2 regions of the Anaerostipes caccae L1-92 genome follow, and region 2 is predicted to be linked to the other one. Evidence: predicted binding sites of a transcription regulator. Region 2 holds the regulator's gene; the other holds the start of a gene.
The links. The regulator HrcA, encoded in region 2, represses chaperone genes, less so after heat shock. The targets are predictions, from matches to a motif close to TGTTAGCACTCNNNNNNNNNGAGTGCTAACA.
Positions count from the first base shown of each region.

Region 1 (9,671 bases), 680 kb from region 2:
GAACCAAATCTTTTAATCCATGAAAAATCACCCTATCTGCTCCAGCACGCTCACAATCCGGTGCGCTGGTATCCATGGGGTTCCGAAGCTTTTGAAAAAGCCAGGGCAGAAGACAAGCCTGTTTTTTTGAGTATCGGCTATGCCTCCTGTCACTGGTGCCATGTAATGGAGGAGGAATCTTTCGAAGACCATGAGGTAGCAGAGCTTTTAAACAAGCATTTCATTTCTATTAAAGTAGACCGGGAAGAACGCCCGGACATTGATTCCGTCTATATGTCTGTCTGCCAGGCAATGACCGGTTCCGGAGGCTGGCCCATGTCTGTTTTTATGACACCTGACCAGAAACCGTTTTTTGCGGCCACCTACCTGCCCAAGACCACCCGATACCAGCTGACGGGACTCCTGGACCTGCTGCCCCGGATCTCTCTCTTATGGAAACAGGACCGGGAACGCCTTTTAAAGATCGGAAATGAGATCACAGACCACCTGAATACAAACCAAAGACCGTCAGAAACTGTTTCCCTGTCAGAAGATGTCCCGGCTCAGGCCCTGGCAGATCTTAATGCATCCTTTGACAATGTCAACGGTGGGTTCGGCACGGCGCCCAAATTTCCGACTCCGGCAGTGCTGCTGTTTCTGATTCAGCAATACAAGCAGTGCGGTGACAAGGACAGCCTGGCTATGGCAGAGCACACACTTCTTCGCATGTACCGGGGAGGGATCTTTGACCACATCGGGGGAGGCTTTTCCCGCTATTCCACCGATGACCGCTGGCTTGTGCCCCATTTTGAGAAAATGCTGTATGACAACGCACTGTTATTAGAGGCATATGCGGAAGCTTACGCGTGCTGTGAGAATCCTCTCTTCCCGGAAATCGCCGACGCCGTCGTCTCCTGCGTCTTGAATGAACTTTCTCATCCCGATGGAGGCTTTTACTGCAGCCAGGACGCTGACAGCGAAGGAGAAGAAGGAAAATACTATACTTTTACCAGAGATGAAGTCCTTCACGTTCTGGGAGAAGAAAACGGCAGCCTTTTCTGCTCCCTCTATGATATTACGGACCGGGGAAATTTTGAAGGCAAAAGCATCCCGAATCTGCTCAGGCAGTCTCCATTCCCGAATGACCCCGAGGGTCTGAAAAGGATGAAAAGGACCCTTTATCTTTACCGAAAAAAACGGACCAGCCTGTCCACAGACAAAAAGATCCTGACTTCCTGGAACTGTCTGATGATCTCTGCCCTTACAAAGGCATCCCGGATCTTCGGGCGGGAGAAGTTCCTTGCTGCCGCTCAGAAGGCAGAATCTTTCCTCGACAAACATTTAAGGAAAGATGACGGTCGTCTTTTTCTCCGGTGGTGTGACGGTGAAGCGGCTTACGACGGCCAGCTGGAGGACTATGCTTTTTATTCTCTGTCCATGCTTTCCCTCTACCGCTCTACATTTCTGGAAGAATATCTTGAAAAGGCGGTACAGGCGGCAGATCTCATGATCTCTCTGTTTTTTGACCGGGAACACGGCGGTTTTTTCCTCTATTCCAGCGAAAGCGAGGCCCTGATCTTAAGACCGAAAGAACTCTATGACGGCGCCATGCCTTCCGGCAACTCCGCTGCCCTCCATGTACTCTTTATCCTGTCTGAAATAACCGGAAAATCCATATACAGAGACTGCATGGATCAGACTTTTTCTTATTTTTCCCCCGAGCTGTCTGTCCATCCTTCTGCTTACTGTTATGCTCTGTCCGTGCTGTCTTCCCAGTTTCATCCGTCCAGACAGCTGGTCATCACAACAAAAAAAGAGAGCCTTCCCAAAAAATTCATGGAACTGCTCTCCAAACCTCAGATGAACGACTTAACCGTGCTGGTCAAAACAGAACAAAACGAAGATACACTGGCTGCCATTGCTCCGTTCACGAAAGAATATCCGGTTCTTGCTGATAAAACATCCTGCTACCTCTGTCGGGGAGGAGCATGTCAGGCCCCGGTCTTTGACGCAGAAAGCCTGGAAACACTCTTACAGGCGGCGGATTAACCCAGCCGCCTGTTCCGGCGTCATGTGATGGTGAAGTACCCCATTGATTATAAGATTAGGGCCTTTGCCGCACCGCCGGGTACACCTGCCTTTCACAATTTTAATGGAGATCCCCTGGTCCCGTTCTTTCTCCTCCCCGGCAGCTTCCACAGCCCTCAATATTTCAAGGGCTTTTCCTGCCCCGCAGGACGGGCCGGTGCAGACCTTAACCTCATATTTTTCTGAAACTTCCTTGAAGCCGGGATACTTTTTTACGAACGCGGCCAGAAAGGACGGCTTGACTCCAAGCCGCAGGGCAGCTTCTTCCTGTACTGCTTTCGGGATGCATCCCAGCACCTCCTGGATCTCCCGGAGAGCAGAAAGAATCTCTTCCTGTCCCGCGGGCTTTCCCTGCCGCTCATAAAACCTCAGGATCTCATCGACACGCGGATTCATGACTTCTCCTTTATGCTCTGTTCAAAACTTCCCCTGTCTGTGATCATATCGAGAACTTTCAGTTTCCTGTCCCAAAAAGTATATCTCACTCTGCAGCAGAGACTTTCTCTGATCCTCCGGTCCATTGCCCCGTGTTCCGGCGCAAGAAGCTCATTTCCTTCTCCCGAAAGCAGCTGGGCCCGGAGTTTTAAATCTCCCTGACGGATGATGATTCTGGATTTCCAGTCTGTCTTTACCTTAGCGCCCAGGTAAGTACCCATCTTATATTCTTTTCCGTATAAATGAAGCGCCGCCAGCACGCCATCGAAATGAAGACCTGCAATCGGTATTTTTGCCGCCGCCAGCATCAGGCTGTTCTTTCCGCTGTCGGGAAATATACTCTGGGACCATAGGTAGGCATCCGGAAAAGATCCGCCCCAGTCCTTTTCAATGTATCCTGTCCCCTGATCAAAGTTCATTTTATATCCGTTCAAAGTGAGTTCTCCGAAAAGCTGATGCCGCATACTGATGATTCCATGGCGGCACTGCATTCCGGGCACATACCGGAACGGCCCCATAATATCGGAAGAAAGAGGATGAATATTTTTATAAATGATCCTCCCCTCAAGGCTCAGTCCTTCCTCATGGATATTGAGAAGAATCCCCCGCTCAGAGAAAATGCTTGCCGGACCCTCTCCTCTTCCCGTGTCCAGGACCACATGAAACTTCTGTTTCGAACCACAGAAAGCCTCTGCCTTCCATGAAAAATACCATGACTGTTCCTTTGTAATCACCTGAAGGGATGAAAATGCATTTCCTTCCCGGTCAATATGATAAGCCGGTATGACCGAAAACATCTGATCCCCTTTCTGGTGTTTTAAATACCATCCCTCAAAATAATTATTCTTTCTTTTTGTACCCTGAAATGCATTCGGGTTTTTCATGTGTTAAATCCTCCTTTGCTGGATTGTCAATCAAATTTCCTTTATAGTCAAATCTGGAACCATGACATGGACAGTCCCAGCTTAATTCCTCCGGATTCCATTTAAGGATGCACCCCAGATGCGGACAGGTCAGAGAAACCACGTGAACACTTCCTTTTTCGTCTCTGTATGCCCCGGCCTTTTTCCTTTCGTATTCGATCACGCCGCCCTGTCCCTTTTTAAGATGCGCTGCCGCTTCATCCGGAATCTTCATTCTCTCCAGCACAAAGTTCCTGGCAGTCTCCATCCCCTCTTTTGCCAGCGGTTTGGCTGAAGCTTTCAGATGAAGCCTCTGAGGTGAAAAAACATGGGCAAAGGCATTCTTCTTTTCAATAATATAATCTGTAATCAAAAGAGCCGATGCCATGGAAGAACTCATTCCCCACTTTTTAAATCCTGATGCCACATACCATCCCGTCTTTGAAAAAGAGTAATATCCAATGTACGGAATGGAATCAATGGTCATACAGTCCTGTGCAGACCAGGCGCTTTCCACCCGGCAGTTTTCCCAGTACTGTCGGGCATTAGACTCAAGCATCTGATACTGCCCTCCCAAAAGATTCTCTCCCGTCCTGTGACCGCCGCCGCCAAATAATAAATATGGCCCGTAAGACCGGAACGACAGGCCGTCATTTGGATCGACTCCCAGATACATATCTTCTATATGATCGGTTCCCGTGAGAGCCAGAACATAGCTCCTTTCCTGATGCATCCGCAGAAAATAGTATCCGGGCCGGTTCATGATGGGATAATGGGTCGTAAAGACGATATTCTCCGCCTCAACAGTTCCCTGGTCCGTGATAATTTTATTTCCTTCCACGTCTGTGACAAGGGTCTGTTCATATATCTCCAGCCCTTCCGCCGCTGCTTTTAAGAATTTCAGCGGATGGAATCTGGCCTGTCCGGTATACCTGACCGCCCCTTTCACGGAAAATGGAAGTTCTGTCTGTGACGTATAATCGGCCGGAAGTCCTAATGACTGTGCCGCGCGGACTTCTTCCTTCAGCGCCTCCTCCTGATATTTGGAATATAAATAGGAGGAACACTCTTTAAAATCACAGTCGATCTGATGATCCTTGATCAGCTCCCTGTATTTTCTCACCGCAGCCTGGTTCATCAGCGCATACTGCCTGGCCTGTTCCTTTCCGACTTCACGGACCAGCTTTTGGTAGATAAGACCATGGGAAACTGTAATTTTTGCCGTAGTCCCCTTTGTCTGTCCGCTGCCGATCCTGTCTGCCTCCAAAACGAGAACCTCTCTACCCTCCAATGACAAGAGATATGCTGTCAGAATCCCGGCCATGCCTCCGCCGATCACTGCAGTTTCAACTTTTTTTCTCCCCTGAAAAGGCGGGAAAGAAGGCATATCCACAGTCTTTTCCCAAATTGTATCCACTAAAATCCCTCCCTTCATTTATTTTTCTTTTTAGGATGGCTCAAATCAATCAGGACTATTCACGGCAGAATTGTTAGCACTCATATTAATCGAGTGCTAATTTTCTCTTGACTTTCCCTTTCTGTGGCTCTACAATATTATGCAGAACGGCAGATTCCTGCTCTGCCGAAGAATTGAAAATTAAACCTGTCAATAGAAAATCAATGCAAAGGAGTGTGTATATCATGGCACAAAAACATGGTAACCTTTCAATTAACAGTGAAAACATTTTTCCAATCATTAAAAAATGGCTGTATTCCGATCATGACATCTTCGTCAGGGAATTGATCTCCAACGGATGCGATGCTATCACAAAACTTCGAAAACTGTCCTCCATGGGAGAATACGAATTTCCGGAAGGCCACAAAGAAAAAATCGAAGTCATCGTAGACGCAAAAGAAAAAACAATGAAGTTCGTCGACACCGGCCTTGGTATGACGGCTGAAGAAGTCGAAGAATACATCACACAGATCGCGTTTTCAGGAGCCACAGAATTTTTAGAGAAATATAAAGATAAGACAGATCAGGACCAGATCATCGGACATTTCGGACTTGGCTTCTATTCTGCATTTATGGTAGCCGACAAAGTTTATATCGACAGCCTCTCCTACAAAGAAGGGGCAGTCCCGGTACACTGGGAATGCGACGGCGGTACAGAATATGACATCGAAGACGGCGTCCGGGATCAGGTCGGAACTCAGATCACACTGTTTTTAAATGAAGACAGCCTGATGTTTGCCAACGAATCAAAAGTTGAGGAAGTCATTCAAAAATACTGTTCTTTCATGCCTGTGGAAATCTTTTTGACTGATGCGGGCAAAGAACAGGAATATGAGACGATCGACGAATCAGAACTGACTGAAGAAGACGTGGTTGTCGAGCACATCCATGAGGATGCAAAAACCGAAGAGAAAGAAAATGAAAACGGTGAGAAAGAAACGGTGGAGGTCTCTCCCGCAAAAGATCTGGTAAAAATCCATAAGCGCCCGGTATCCTTAAGCGATACTCATCCGCTCTGGATGAAACACCCGAACGACTGCACGGACGAAGAATACAAGGCATTTTACCATAAAGTATTCGCTGACTTTAAAGAGCCTCTGTTCTGGATTCACCTGAATATGGACTATCCGTTTAATCTGAAAGGAATTTTATACTTCCCTCAGATCAACACAGAGTATGACTCCATCGAAGGAACGATCAAGCTCTACAACAGCCAGGTATTCATCGCCGACAACATCAAGGAAGTCATCCCTGAATTCCTGATGCTCTTAAAAGGTGTCATCGACTGTCCGGATCTGCCTCTGAACGTTTCAAGGAGTGCTCTCCAGAACGACGGCTTTGTGAAAAAAATCTCCGACTATATTTCCAAGAAGGTTGCGGATAAACTGAGCGGCATGTGTAAGACTGATCGGGAAACCTATGAAAAATACTGGGATGATATCAGCCCGTTCATTAAATTCGGCTATATCAAGGACCAGAAATTCGGAGAAAAGATCAAAGATTATATTCTGTTTAAGAACATGGACCAGAAATATTTAACCCTCAGTGATCTGGCTCCGGCACCGGCTGATGAGAAAGACAAGACAACCATCTACTACATCACGGACGAAGTACAGCAGAGCCAGTATATCAACATGTTTAAGGAACAGGGTCTGGATGCCGTGATTCTGAAGCACAATATTGATTCTGCATTTATCTCCCAGTTAGAACAGCAGAGCCAGAACCTGGCGTTCAAACGGATCGATGCGGATGTGGAAGGCGCACTGAAAGAGGATTCCGAAGAGGATCTCACCGATATCACGACTGCTCTGACAGAACTATTTAGAAAGACTCTCGGAAAAGAGAATCTGGATGTCCATGTGGACAAACTGAAAAACGAGGACATATCTGCCGTCATTACCTTATCCGAGGAGAGCCGCCGGATGCAGGACATGATGAAGATGTACGGCATGGCAGGCATGGACCCGGCCATGTTCGGAGGAGCAGAATCCCTGACCTTAAATGCCAACAACCAGCTGGTGCAGTACCTGTTTGAACACGGGGACGCAGAGAATACACCGATCATCTGCGAACAGCTGTATGACCTGGCAGTTTTGAGCAACAAACAGCTCCCTGCAGACCAGATGACCAAATTTATCGCACGCAGCAACAAGATCATGCAGATGCTGACGAAATAGAAAATGAGCCGCAGACAATTTCACAGACTGTCTGCGGCTCTCTTTTACCTGTCACTTATCCTAAACTTTACAAAACCGAAATATAATCTCAAATCCTTCTGTGTAATCCTCCGGGATCTCAATCTGTATTCCCAGGCTGTCCGCCGTCTGTTTTGCCAGATAAAGTCCCATTCCGGTGGAATTCTTTCTCTTTTCCTCTGTGTCTCCGGTAAATCCCTTTTCAAAAAGAAAGGGAAGATCCCAGGGCTTTACTCCGATTCCATTGTCCCGGACTGCCAGTGTTACATCCCCGTTCTCTGCATCACGCTTTGTATACAGCTTCAAAAAAGATGCTTCTGCTTTCTGCCCGGCATATTTCAAAGAATTGCTCACTGCCTGACGGATCAGGAAAGAAAGACCTTTTTTGTCCGACAGAACATGTAAATCTTCCACTTCATTTATGACACGGATCTTCTGTTCCTTCAGCAGATTTTCATATCCGCAAAGCACTTCCCCGCATATATCAGAAAGAGATACTTGTTCAAATACATAGTCTGTACATACATTTTTTATCCTTGCGTAATACAGCATTCTCTCGACATTTTCTTCTATGTTAGTCTGCACATACTCAAGCCTCCTGTAAGCAGCAGAAGACATCTCATCTTTTCGGTTATCCAGAACAAAGGTCATCAATGCCAGCGGAGTTTTGATCTCATGGGCCCATGATTCAATATACTCCTCATACTCCGCAAGATCCGCCTCCTGATCCCGAATTTTATGGTCCAGCATTTCAATGCGCTCTCCTATGTGTCCCATCGCCTGTATTTCCCTGTCATTCATAGATAAAAGTTCTATCTCATTTGGAGAACTTCCGGGCTTCTCCAGGAACCGCATAAAGTCCTTTTCTTTTTTCCTGTCCCTTCTGTCCAGCCAGAGACCCATAAATACGTATAAGATTACGGCAGCCAAAATCACCGAAGGCAGGATGGCATAAAAGCTGCCAATGTCTGAGAGCCAGAGAAACATACAGAATACGAGACAAAGAACCATGGTAAACACAAACCATTCTTTGTATTTTAATAAAATCTGCTTCCATCTGTCAGTCATCGCTTTCTCCGATCTCTGTAAGGCAGTACCCTATCCCTCTTCTTGTCTCTATTCTATAAGGGATATGAAGTTTTCTTATGGTTTTCTTTAATCTTGTCATGTTCACCTGAAGTGCATTTTCATCGATATACTCTGTGGTTCCCCATAATCTCTCTGACAGCATGGATTTTGTCACAGTATCTCCCGCATGCAGCAGAAGCAGTTCCATGATCTTTCCCTGATTTTCAGGCAGTACCGCCGACTGTCCATTCATATACACCGTAAAAGTCTGGCGGTCCAGCCTGACTCCCTGAATCTCCGCAAAGCGGTCTCTGTCCTCATATCTTCGGAGCAGGTTTAAAATCCGGGCGGTCAGCCTGTCTTTGTGACAAGGCTTTGTCAGATATTCATCTGCCCCCAGCTTAAGGGCATGCAGTTCATCCTTTAACTGATCCCGGCTGGTCAGCACAAGAACCGGCACTGTACTTATCTTCCTGATGGATCTGCATATCTCAAAGCCCGTGATTCCCGGAAGATTCAGATCCAGCAGCACCAGATCAGGAGACAGACTGAGAATCTTCCTGGCCGCATCGGAAAAGTCCGCAAGACAGTCCGTCTCATAGCCCTCCTTCATAAGAATCGAAGCAAGTTCTTCCCTCATAAATACGTCATCTTCTGCAATCACAATCTTTTTCACGCTATCCGCCTTTCAGCCGTCGTCCCTCTTAAGCTTTGTCTGCCGGAGGATCTGTTTGTCGCTCATTTTCATGACGGCCACAATATATCCTAATTCTATCACACACACAAGCAGAATTACAGGCACTGCTGACGCTGTAAGAATTCCTTCTCTTCCCCGCATGTCAGATGCAGCAAAACCTGAGGCCATGGACCGAATGCCAAACAGGCTTCCGAAAGCGGCGGCGGATATGGGCAGAAGGAAGAACCATCTGATCTGTCTCCTGGCAGACTCGCACAAATATTTGCAGCGGCATCCGAGACGAAGAATCGTCCGGTATCTCTTTTTCGTCTGCTGCTGATGCATCAGAAACTGCACGCCAAGCACCGTATTTGCGATAAGAAGAAAGATGACCCCCAGATAAATGGTTGTATAACTGGCTGCCGCCGTATAAAACAGCTGCCTGCCCATGCTCTTTAAATAGCTTTCATACTTTAGGGAAGTTTTGTCCAGCCGGGCGTTGATATCTGTCATGGTTTGCATCAGCCCTTTCTTCCGGACAACAGAATCCTTGAGCTTTATATTCCAGTACGAATGAAACTGCCCTTCTGTCAGCTGTTCAAATACCGGATCAGGAACGACCAATCCATAGCTGATCGTAATCGAACGGTCCGTGACGATGTTTTCCTGACAGTATGTTTTGGACAGTTCATATCTTTCGTGGTTCATTTCCACAGCGGGCCGTATTTTCAGCGCAGACTTCATTGTCCTGTCGATATCCCCATTTGAATATTCCCTGCTGGTATAGAGAGCAGCCTGACGGCTTTTCAGACGGAGCGGCTCGTCTCCCTTCAGCTTTAGAATTCGGTTATATCCGGATAAGGAGATCAGGT
Region 1 covers NZ_AP023027.1:853,671-863,341, reverse strand. Annotated here, with positions in the region: gene ANCC_RS04275 (thioredoxin domain-containing protein) at 1-2,028, shown strand, start outside; gene ANCC_RS04270 (NADH-quinone oxidoreductase subunit NuoE family protein) at 2,011-2,463, opposite strand; gene ANCC_RS04265 (tocopherol cyclase family protein) at 2,460-3,386, opposite strand; gene ANCC_RS04260 (FAD-dependent oxidoreductase) at 3,343-4,821, opposite strand; gene htpG (molecular chaperone HtpG) at 5,046-7,037, shown strand; gene ANCC_RS04250 (sensor histidine kinase) at 7,098-8,123, opposite strand; gene ANCC_RS04245 (response regulator transcription factor) at 8,116-8,799, opposite strand; gene ANCC_RS04240 (ABC transporter permease) at 8,812-9,671, opposite strand, start outside.
Region 1: a site for HrcA is predicted at 4,893-4,923, ahead of htpG (molecular chaperone HtpG). Genes of this name have one in related genera too.

Region 2 (9,671 bases):
TCCGGTGCCGAAACCAAAGAAAAGATAATCAGCAGACAGCCGCTTCCACATGAAAGAGGAAGCGGCTGTCTTAGGGTTAATGGAAATTTTTTTGGATTTCATTGAGAGCTTTTTGTGTATAAGGGTCTCTCTGGTCGATGTGCTGAATGACGGACTTGATTTTCTCGGCATCTCTGGATCCGGCTGTTTTAGAAAGGGACAGGACAAACAGCAGCAGAATGATAGAAAAAATCGTGCGCAGCTTCAGAAAAGACCAGTAGCTGGCGCTCTCCTCCGGCTCTGTGTGAAACGGATCGGAATGGGAGGCGTATTTTTGATTTAATTTCAGTTTTTCCTGCTCCATGCGAAGCCTTGTTAAATCTGTCATCTCATCATCTCCTTTGTTCATTATATGAGGCATGTATGTTTCTATGACACAAAAAGTTCAAAGATTTTATAATTTCTTTATGTTTTCCATCAAACGAAAATGCTATAATGTTATCTATGACATTTTCCACATGATTTCCGTTCGGCTCTTAGAATGCCTCACTCCAAGCATGTGGAAAATGGACGTAATATCTGCTGGAGCAGGCTGCTTAGAGACAAAAGGCACTATACTTCATGGGTGCATTTGAATGTTAAGAAAGGTGAGATGATGAGAGATAAGATTCAGAATTTTTTAAGAGGGCGTTACGGCACAGATTCTCTTTCAAAATTTTTGCTGATTTTGGCTTTGGCGGGGATGTTTCTTCCTATTTTTATAAAGAAGGCGTTTGTGTTTTATTATGCGGGACTTCTTTTGCTGATCTATTCCTATTTCAGGATTTTTTCCAGGAATATTGCGAAGAGATCGGCTGAAAATGCGGCATTCCTCAGGAAGACCAGCAAGATTACCGGGTTTTTCAGGAAGAAGAAGCTTCATTTTGAACAGCGGAAAACGCACAAGTTTTTCCGGTGTCCGGGCTGCGGTCAGGATATCAGAGTGCCGAAGGGTAAGGGGAATATCGTGATCACCTGTCCGAAATGCCGGAAAGAATTCCAGGCGAGATCGTAAAAGGAGGTTTGCATGTTTGGATATTTGATTGTCAATAAGCCTGAGATGAAGATCAAAGATTATGAACGGTACCGTGCCTATTACTGCGGACTGTGCCGGAGGCTCTATAAGCATTACGGAAAGAAAGGCCAGCTGACACTGAGCTTTGACATGACGTTTCTTACCATTTTATTAAACGGGCTTTATGAGCCGAAGCTTCATTCCGGCAAGCATTTCTGCGGACTCCATCCAGCAAAGAGGCAGAAGGTTATGTGCAATCAGCTGAGTGACTATGCGGCGGATATGGGAATTCTTCTTACTTATTATAATCTGCTGGATGACTGGCAGGACGAGAAGAAGCTTAAAAGTCTTCTGCTGGCGGATAGCCTCAGGAAATCATGTATGGAGATCACTCGGAGATATCCGAGACAGAGCCGGGCTGTCAGAGATTATATAAAGAAGCTTTCAGTCTGTGAGAAGGAAAACACGGATCAGCTGGATCGTGTGGCAGGCCTCACGGGAACGATGCTCGGAGAGATTTTTGTCTTCCGGGAGGATGAGTGGTCTGATGATCTGAGAACGATGGGATTCTTTCTTGGAAAGTTCATTTATCTGATGGATGCCTACGAAGATTTATCCGATGATCTGAAGAATGGACGGTACAATCCATGGAGTTTATATGCGGAGGGCAAAGAGTTTGATCAGAGAGCAGAGACGGTCCTGACCATGATGATGACGGAGTGTGCCGCTGTGTTTGAACGACTGCCGATCTTAAAGGATATTGAAATTCTCAGGAATATCATTTATTCTGGAGTATGGACGAAATTTGAGATCGCAAAGAACAGAAGAAAAGGCAGTGAGGAAGAATGAGATGGATGAAGCATATACAATCTTAGGCGTATCCCAGGATGCGACCGATGAGGAAATAAAAAAAGCATATCGGAGGCTGAGCAAGAAATATCATCCGGATGCCAACTTAAATCAGCCGGAATACGCAGAGCGGAAATTTAAAGAAGTCCAGGAGGCCTATAAAAAGATCATGGACTTCAGAAAGTACGGCGCGTCCGGCGGAAACCCATATGGAAATCCATATCAGGGAGGACAGTCCTCCTACGGGGGATACGGCAATGCCGGAACCGGTTCGGCAGAGATGACGGCCGCCTATAATTATCTGCGGGCAGGTCATTACCGGGAGGCTCTTCAGGTGCTCGGAAGTATATCCGAGAGAAATGCACAGTGGTTTTATTTCAGCGCTGTGGCAAACATGGGCATCGGCAACAACGTAACCGCGCTGGAACATGCGCAGACAGCTGTGCAGATGGACCCTTCCAACATGGAATACCAGATGCTTTTAAAGCAGATGCAGCAGAGCGGAAGCTGGTATCAGAACATGGGCTCCGGATATGGAAGAAGTACGATGGGAAGCAGCTGCTGCATGCAGCTTATTATGCTGAATTGTTTTATCAATTTCTGCTGCAGGCCTTGTTAACAACGGAACATAAACAGGAGGACTTATGGGTAAGATCATAGGGATTGATTTAGGGACGACCAACAGCTGTACTGCCGTGATGGAAGGCGGAAAAGCCGTTGTCATACATAATGCAGAAGGTTCAAGGACGACGCCGTCGGTCATGGCTTTGACCAAAAACGGAGAAAGACTGATCGGAGATGCGGCCAAAAGGCAGTCTGCGGCGAACCCGGAACGGACAGTGTCATCTATTAAACGGCATATGGGGACGGATTACAGGGTGAAGATCGACGGAAAGAAATATCTCCCACAGGAGATTTCCGCCCAGATCCTGATGAAGTTAAAGCAGGATGCCGAGAGCTATCTGGGAATGGAAGTGACGGAGGCAGTGATCACCGTGCCTGCATATTTTAATGACGCCCAGAGACAGGCTACCAAGGATGCGGGAAGGATCGCAGGTCTTGAGGTAAAGCGTATCATAAATGAACCTACCGCTGCGGCGCTGGCCTACGGCCTGGATAACGGGACGGAGCAAAAGATCATGGTCTATGACCTGGGAGGCGGTACTTTCGATGTGTCGGTCATTCAGATCGAAGACGGCGTGATCGAGGTGCTGGCAACTTCAGGAAACAATCACCTGGGAGGTGATGATTTTGATGAGGCAGTGGCAGCGTATCTGGTGGAAACTTTTAAGAAGACAGATGGAATTGATTTGAAAAAAGATGTCCAGGCAATGCAGCGGATCATGGAAGCCGCAGAGAAAGCTAAGATCGAACTTTCCAGCATGTCTGAGACAAATATCAACCTGCCGTTCATCGTCGTGGACCGGGGTGAGACACACCACATGGACATTCAGCTTACGAGGACAAAGTTTGATGAGCTGACTTACAGCCTTGTATCAAAAACCGAAGAACCGGTCAGAAACGCACTTAAGGATGCGGGACTGTCCGCAGGAGAAATCAACAGGGTGCTGATGGTGGGAGGATCTACAAGAATTCCGTCCGTACAGCGGAAGGTGGCAGAGATCACCGGAAAGCGCCCGGACCAGTCTTTAAATCCCGATGAGTGTGTCGCGCTGGGGGCTGCCATCCAGGGAGGGAAACTTGCAGGAGAGGCCGGAACCAATGAAGTGCTGCTCATGGACGTAACCCCGCTTTCCCTGTCTATAGAGACAATGGGAGGAATGGCTACAAGGATTATTGAGCGCAACTCGACAATTCCGACCCGTCACAGCCAGATCTTTACTACAGGCGCCAATTTCCAGACAGCCGTGGATATCAAGGTTCTCCAGGGAGAGCGGATGATGGCCAATGAAAACAAGGTCATCGGCAATTTCCGGCTCAAGGGGATCAAACGGGCCGTGAGAGGGGTGCCTCAGATTGAAGTGACTTTCGATATCGATGTCAATGGTATCCTGAAGGTATCGGCAAAAGACCTGGGGACCGGAAAGGAACAGAGCGTTGTGATCACCTCAAGTTCCAATATGTCGGAGGAAGAGATCGAACAGGCAATCCGGAATGCAAAAGAAAATGCAGCATTTGATGAGGAACACAGAGAAGCGGTTCAGTCCTATCATGAGGCGGAAGAGACACTTGTCAGGGCGGAACAGTATCTTGCAGAGCACAAGAAAGAGATCGAAAAAGAAAAGAAGAAAGCCATCAAAGATGCAGCGGCAGATTTAAAAAAAGCGCTCAAACGTGTGAAGCTTGAAAAGATTACGAGGGAACAGGCCGGTGAACTGAACAGAGCGAAAGAAGAACTGCTTTCAGTTTTGCCGTAAGATGAAAAAATCAGAATAAAGATTGGATATAGTAGGAACCATGTTCAGAAAAACAGGTTCCTACTATATTTTATTTGGAAAGCCAGGAGACAATTTTAAAAAAAATAATAGGAGGGGTTGACAATGAAATTTAAAAGTGATAACTTATGTTATAGATATTAGCACTCGTTTAAGATGAGTGCTAATAATGAAAGGAAAGATACCATGGATTTAAATGATCGTAAAAGACTAATACTAAAAGCGATTATAGCAAATTATCTGGAGACCGGGGAACCCGTTGGTTCCAGGACGATTTCCAAGATGGAGGGACTGAACTTAAGTTCCGCAACGATCCGCAATGAAATGGCGGACCTTGAGGATCTGGGATTCATTCTGCAGCCGCACACGTCGGCCGGGCGGATACCTTCGGATCTGGGATATCGTTTTTATGTGGACCAGCTTATGCAGGATCGGGAGTCGGACGAAGAAGAACGGCTGGAGCTTGTCAAGAAAGTTGACAAGATGGAAGTGATGCTGAAGCAGGTTGCCAATGTCCTGGCGTCCAGTACGAATTATGCGACGATGGTATCTGCCCCTCAGTACAAAAATACAAAGCTCAAGTTTGTGCAGCTTTCCCAGGTGGATGAGTACAGTCTGCTGGCGGTTATCGTGGCAGACGGCAATGTCGTAAAAAACCAGATCATCGACGTGGAAAAACCACTGGCAAATGACGAAGTCCTGAAACTGAACGTATTATTAAACTCCTTTCTCCAGGGGCTGACTCTGAAGGAAATCAACCTGGAGCTGATCCAGACGATGAAGGATCAGGCCGGAATCCACAGCCAGATACTGGAAAAGATTTTGGAGGAGATCGCAGTCGTTATCCACAATGCGGACCAGCTGGAGATTTATACGGGAGGTGCTTCCAATATCTTAAAGTATCCCGAGCTTGGCTCGCCGGAGACAGCTACCGAGCTTTTAGATGCTTTAGTGGAAAAGAAGGCACTGAACAAGCTGGTGGGCGACACATTGGAAAGTGATGACCACCACGGAATTCAGGTTTACATCGGAGATGAGGCGCCGGTGAAGAACATGAGGGACTGCAGCATTGTGACAGCCACTTATGAACTGGAGGAAGGCGGAACCGGAACAATCGGGATTATTGGTCCGAAACGGATGGATTACAAGAGGGTTGTGAAGACACTCCAGAATCTGACGGATGAGATCAACGATCTGTTCAAGAAAAAACCATAGGAGGGAAGGTGCATTATGGGAGAAGAGAAAAAAGTTCAGGAAGAAGAAATGAAAGAAAATACAGCCACAGAAGAAAAAGAGACCCAAAAAACAAAAGAGGCTAAGAAGGCAGACAAGAAGGCATCGAAAAAGCAGAAAGCGGATGATCTGATAAAGGAAAAAGACCAGCAGATCGGTGAGCTGACCGATAAGTATCAGCGTCTCATGGCAGAGTTTGAGAATGTCAGAAAGCGGACGGCCAAAGAGTTTGTCCAGAGATATGACATGGGAGCCATGGGAGTTTTAGAAAAGCTTCTGCCGGTAGTCGACAACTTTGAGAGGGGACTTCAGGCCGTGGCAGAGGAAGAAAAAGATTCTCCGTTTGTTCAGGGCATCGAACAGATTTATAAGCAGCTTATGGGAACTCTCGATGAACTGGGAGTAAAGGCCATGGATGCCGAGGGCAAAGAGTTCGACGCCAATCTCCACAATGCGGTGATGCACGTGGAAGACGAAGAAGCCGGAGAAAATGTAGTGGTCGAAGAGCTTCAAAAAGGATATATGTATAAAGAAAGCGTACTTCGGCACAGTATGGTAAAAGTAGCGAACTAAATGTAAGACACTTGAGGAAATCAAGCGAAAGCATTGGAAATATAGAAAGATTTATTTTAGGAGGAAATTTATCATGGGTAAAATTATTGGTATTGACTTAGGAACAACAAACAGCTGTGTAGCAGTTATGGAAGGCGGAAAGCCAACCGTTATCACAAATGCAGAAGGTGTGAGAACAACCCCGTCCGTTGTGGCATTCACGAAAACAGATGAGCGTATCGTCGGAGAACCTGCAAAACGTCAGGCTGTTACGAATGCAGAGAAGACAATTTCTTCTATCAAACGCCACATGGGAACTGATTATAAAGTAAAAATTGACGACAAGAATTATACACCGCAGGAAATTTCAGCAATGGTGCTTCAGAAATTGAAAGCAGATGCAGAAAACTATCTCGGAGAAAAAGTAACAGAGGCTGTCATCACAGTACCGGCTTACTTTAACGATGCTCAGAGACAGGCAACAAAAGATGCGGGTAAGATTGCAGGACTCGATGTAAAACGTATCATCAACGAGCCTACAGCAGCAGCTTTATCTTACGGACTGGACAATGAGAATGAACAGAAGATCATGGTTTATGATCTTGGAGGAGGTACCTTCGACGTATCCATCATCGAGATCGGAGACGGTGTCATCGAAGTTCTCTCAACAGCCGGTGACAATAAACTGGGCGGAGATGATTTCGACAATGTGATCACAAACTACATGTTAGACGAGTTCAAAAAACAGGAAGGCGTTGACTTATCCGGAGACAAGATGGCAATGCAGAGACTGAAAGAAGCTGCTGAGAAAGCGAAAAAAGAACTTTCTTCTGCGACAACAACCAACATCAACCTTCCGTTCATCACAGCGACAAATGAAGGACCAAAACATTTTGATATGAACCTTACAAGAGCAAAGTTTGATGAACTGACCTTATCTCTTGTAGAGAGAACAGCAACTCCTGTTAACACAGCGTTAAAAGACGCAGGAATTGCGGCATCAGAACTGAGCAAGGTTCTCCTTGTAGGAGGTTCCACAAGAATTCCTGCCGTACAGGATAAAGTAAAACAGCTCACAGGAAAAGAACCATTCAAGGGAATCAACCCGGACGAATGTGTTGCCATCGGTGCTTCCATCCAGGGCGGTAAATTAGCCGGAGACGCAGGAGCAGGCGATATCCTTCTTCTGGACGTAACACCATTGTCCTTATCTATCGAGACGATGGGAGGCGTGGCAACCAGACTGATCGAGAGAAATACAACGATTCCTACAAAGAAGAGCCAGATCTTCTCTACAGCGGAAGACAATCAGACAGCCGTAGATATCAATGTAGTACAGGGTGAGCGCCAGTTTGCAAAAGATAACAAATCACTGGGAAGATTCCGTCTGGACGGCATCGCACCTGCGAGAAGAGGCGTGCCTCAGATCGAAGTAACCTTTGATATCGATGCCAACGGTATCGTAAAAGTGTCTGCCAAAGACCTTGGAACAGGTGCAGAACAGCACATCACGATCACAGGCGGTTCCAACATGTCTGATGAAGATATCGATAAGGCAGTAAAAGAAGCGGCAGAATTTGAAAATCAGGATAAGAAGAGAAAAGAAGCGATCGATACAAGAAACGAAGCTGATTCTATGGTATTCCAGACAGAAAAAGCCCTGGAAGAAGCAGGAGACAAGGTAGACGCAACAGAGAAAGTGAAAGTGGAAGAAGACCTGAAAGCATTGAAAGACTTGTTAGAGCAGACAAAAGACGCTGAACTTACAGAAGCTCAGGTAGAAGACATTAAGAATAAAAAAGATCAGCTCATGAACAGTGCACAGGGATTATTCACGAAGATGTATGAAGCTGCCGCAGCCAATGCCCAGGGAGCTCAGGAGACTGCAGGAGATACTGCCGGAGCAGCAGGTGCAGCAGACGATGTCGTAGATGGAGATTACAAAGAAGTATAAGAGAAAAAGAAGGTAGACGATTATGGCAGATAAACGAGATTACTATGAAGTGCTGGGGGTATCCCGCAGTGCTTCAGAATCAGAAATAAAGAAAGCCTACCGTAAACTTGCGAAACAGTATCATCCAGATACGAACCCGGGAGACAAAGTGGCCGAGGCAAAGTTTAAAGAAGCTTCCGAGGCTTATGAAGTTTTAAGTGATCCTGAAAAGAAAGCGCAGTATGACCAGTTTGGTCATGCTGCCTTTGAACAGGGCGGACCCGGAGGATTCAACGGAGGAGGGTTTGGCGGTTTTGATTTCGGCGGAGATATGGGAGATATTTTCGGAGATATCTTCGGCGGTATGTTCGGCGGCGGAGGCAGAAGCCAGCGCGCGGCCAATACGCCGACCCAGGGTGCCCACGTGCGTGCAAGGATCCATGTGACCTTTGAGGAAGCGGTTTTTGGAACAACCAAAAAGCTGGAAATTTCTCTGAAAGAGGAGTGTGCTTCCTGTCACGGAAGCGGTGCCAAAGCCGGCACCCATCCGGAGACATGTCCGAAGTGCGGCGGTAAAGGCCAGGTAGTATATACCCAGCAGTCTATGTTCGGAACGGTGAGAAATGTCCAGACATGTCCGGACTGCCAGGGAACCGGTCAGGTGATCAAGGAAAAATGTCCGGACTGCCACGGAAGCGGCTATGTGAGCCAGAGAAAAACAATTGAGGTCACTGTGCCGGCCGGCATCAACAACGGACAGAGTATCAGAATCCGCGGAAAAGGAGAGCCCGGAACAAACGGAGGACCGAGGGGAGATCTCCTCGTGGTTGTTTCCGTGGACCGGCATCCGAAATTCCAGAGACAGGAATACGATATTATATCCACGGAGCCGATCTCCTTTACCCAGGCAGCACTTGGTGCGACGATCAAGATCAATACGGTAGACGGTCCTTATGACTATACGATCAAGGCAGGAACCCAGACAGACACCCGTGTGCGTCTGAAAGGCAAGGGTGTGCCAACCTTACGGAACAAGAATGTCCGGGGCGACCACTATGTGACCCTTGTTGTCCAGGTGCCGGAGCATCTGAACGAAGAGCAGAAGAATGCCCTTAAAAAGTTCCAGGAATCTATGGGCGAAGTGCCGAAGAAAGAAGAACATAAAGGATTTTTCGGGAAACATAAAAAATAAAGAGACAGGACTATGATGAAGAATATAACATCATAGTCCTGTTTTTTCTAAGGAGGAGGCCGATAAAACAGTTGAGAACATGATAAAGCTGTGTCCGAACGTACTTTTAATCTCATTATAAATATCTTGTGTTGTCTGTTGTGATATGCTCTCATCCGGGTAAACAAGTTGTTTTTCACTTGTCTGCCTGGAAGGGAGCATTTTATTGAAGTGGGATTGTCTGCCTAATTCTTATGACAGTGGGTGTTCATATTTTTACAAAAGACGTTCCAGACTATGTGCAATTCCATCTTCATTGTTGGTCAGAGTGATTTCATCGGCTGCCTCTTTCAGGGCGTCACAGGCATTTCCCATGGCAACGCCCCGGCCGGAAAATCTGATCATCTCCAGGTCGTTTTCTGCGTCCCCAAAGGCGATGACTTCTTCGGAAGAGATGTGGAGAAGTTCACATGTACGGCGCAGGCCCTCTGCTTTATTGAGACC
Region 2 covers NZ_AP023027.1:1,528,721-1,538,391, forward strand. Annotated here, with positions in the region: gene ANCC_RS07455 (TfoX/Sxy family protein) at 1-28, shown strand, start outside; gene ANCC_RS07460 (hypothetical protein) at 77-367, opposite strand; gene ANCC_RS07465 (hypothetical protein) at 632-1,033, shown strand; gene ANCC_RS07470 (DUF5685 family protein) at 1,046-1,882, shown strand; gene ANCC_RS17805 (J domain-containing protein) at 1,884-2,501, shown strand; gene dnaK (molecular chaperone DnaK) at 2,527-4,260, shown strand; gene hrcA (heat-inducible transcriptional repressor HrcA) at 4,465-5,493, shown strand; gene grpE (nucleotide exchange factor GrpE) at 5,509-6,084, shown strand; gene dnaK (molecular chaperone DnaK) at 6,158-8,017, shown strand; gene dnaJ (molecular chaperone DnaJ) at 8,040-9,188, shown strand; gene ANCC_RS07505 (Cof-type HAD-IIB family hydrolase) at 9,444-9,671, opposite strand, start outside.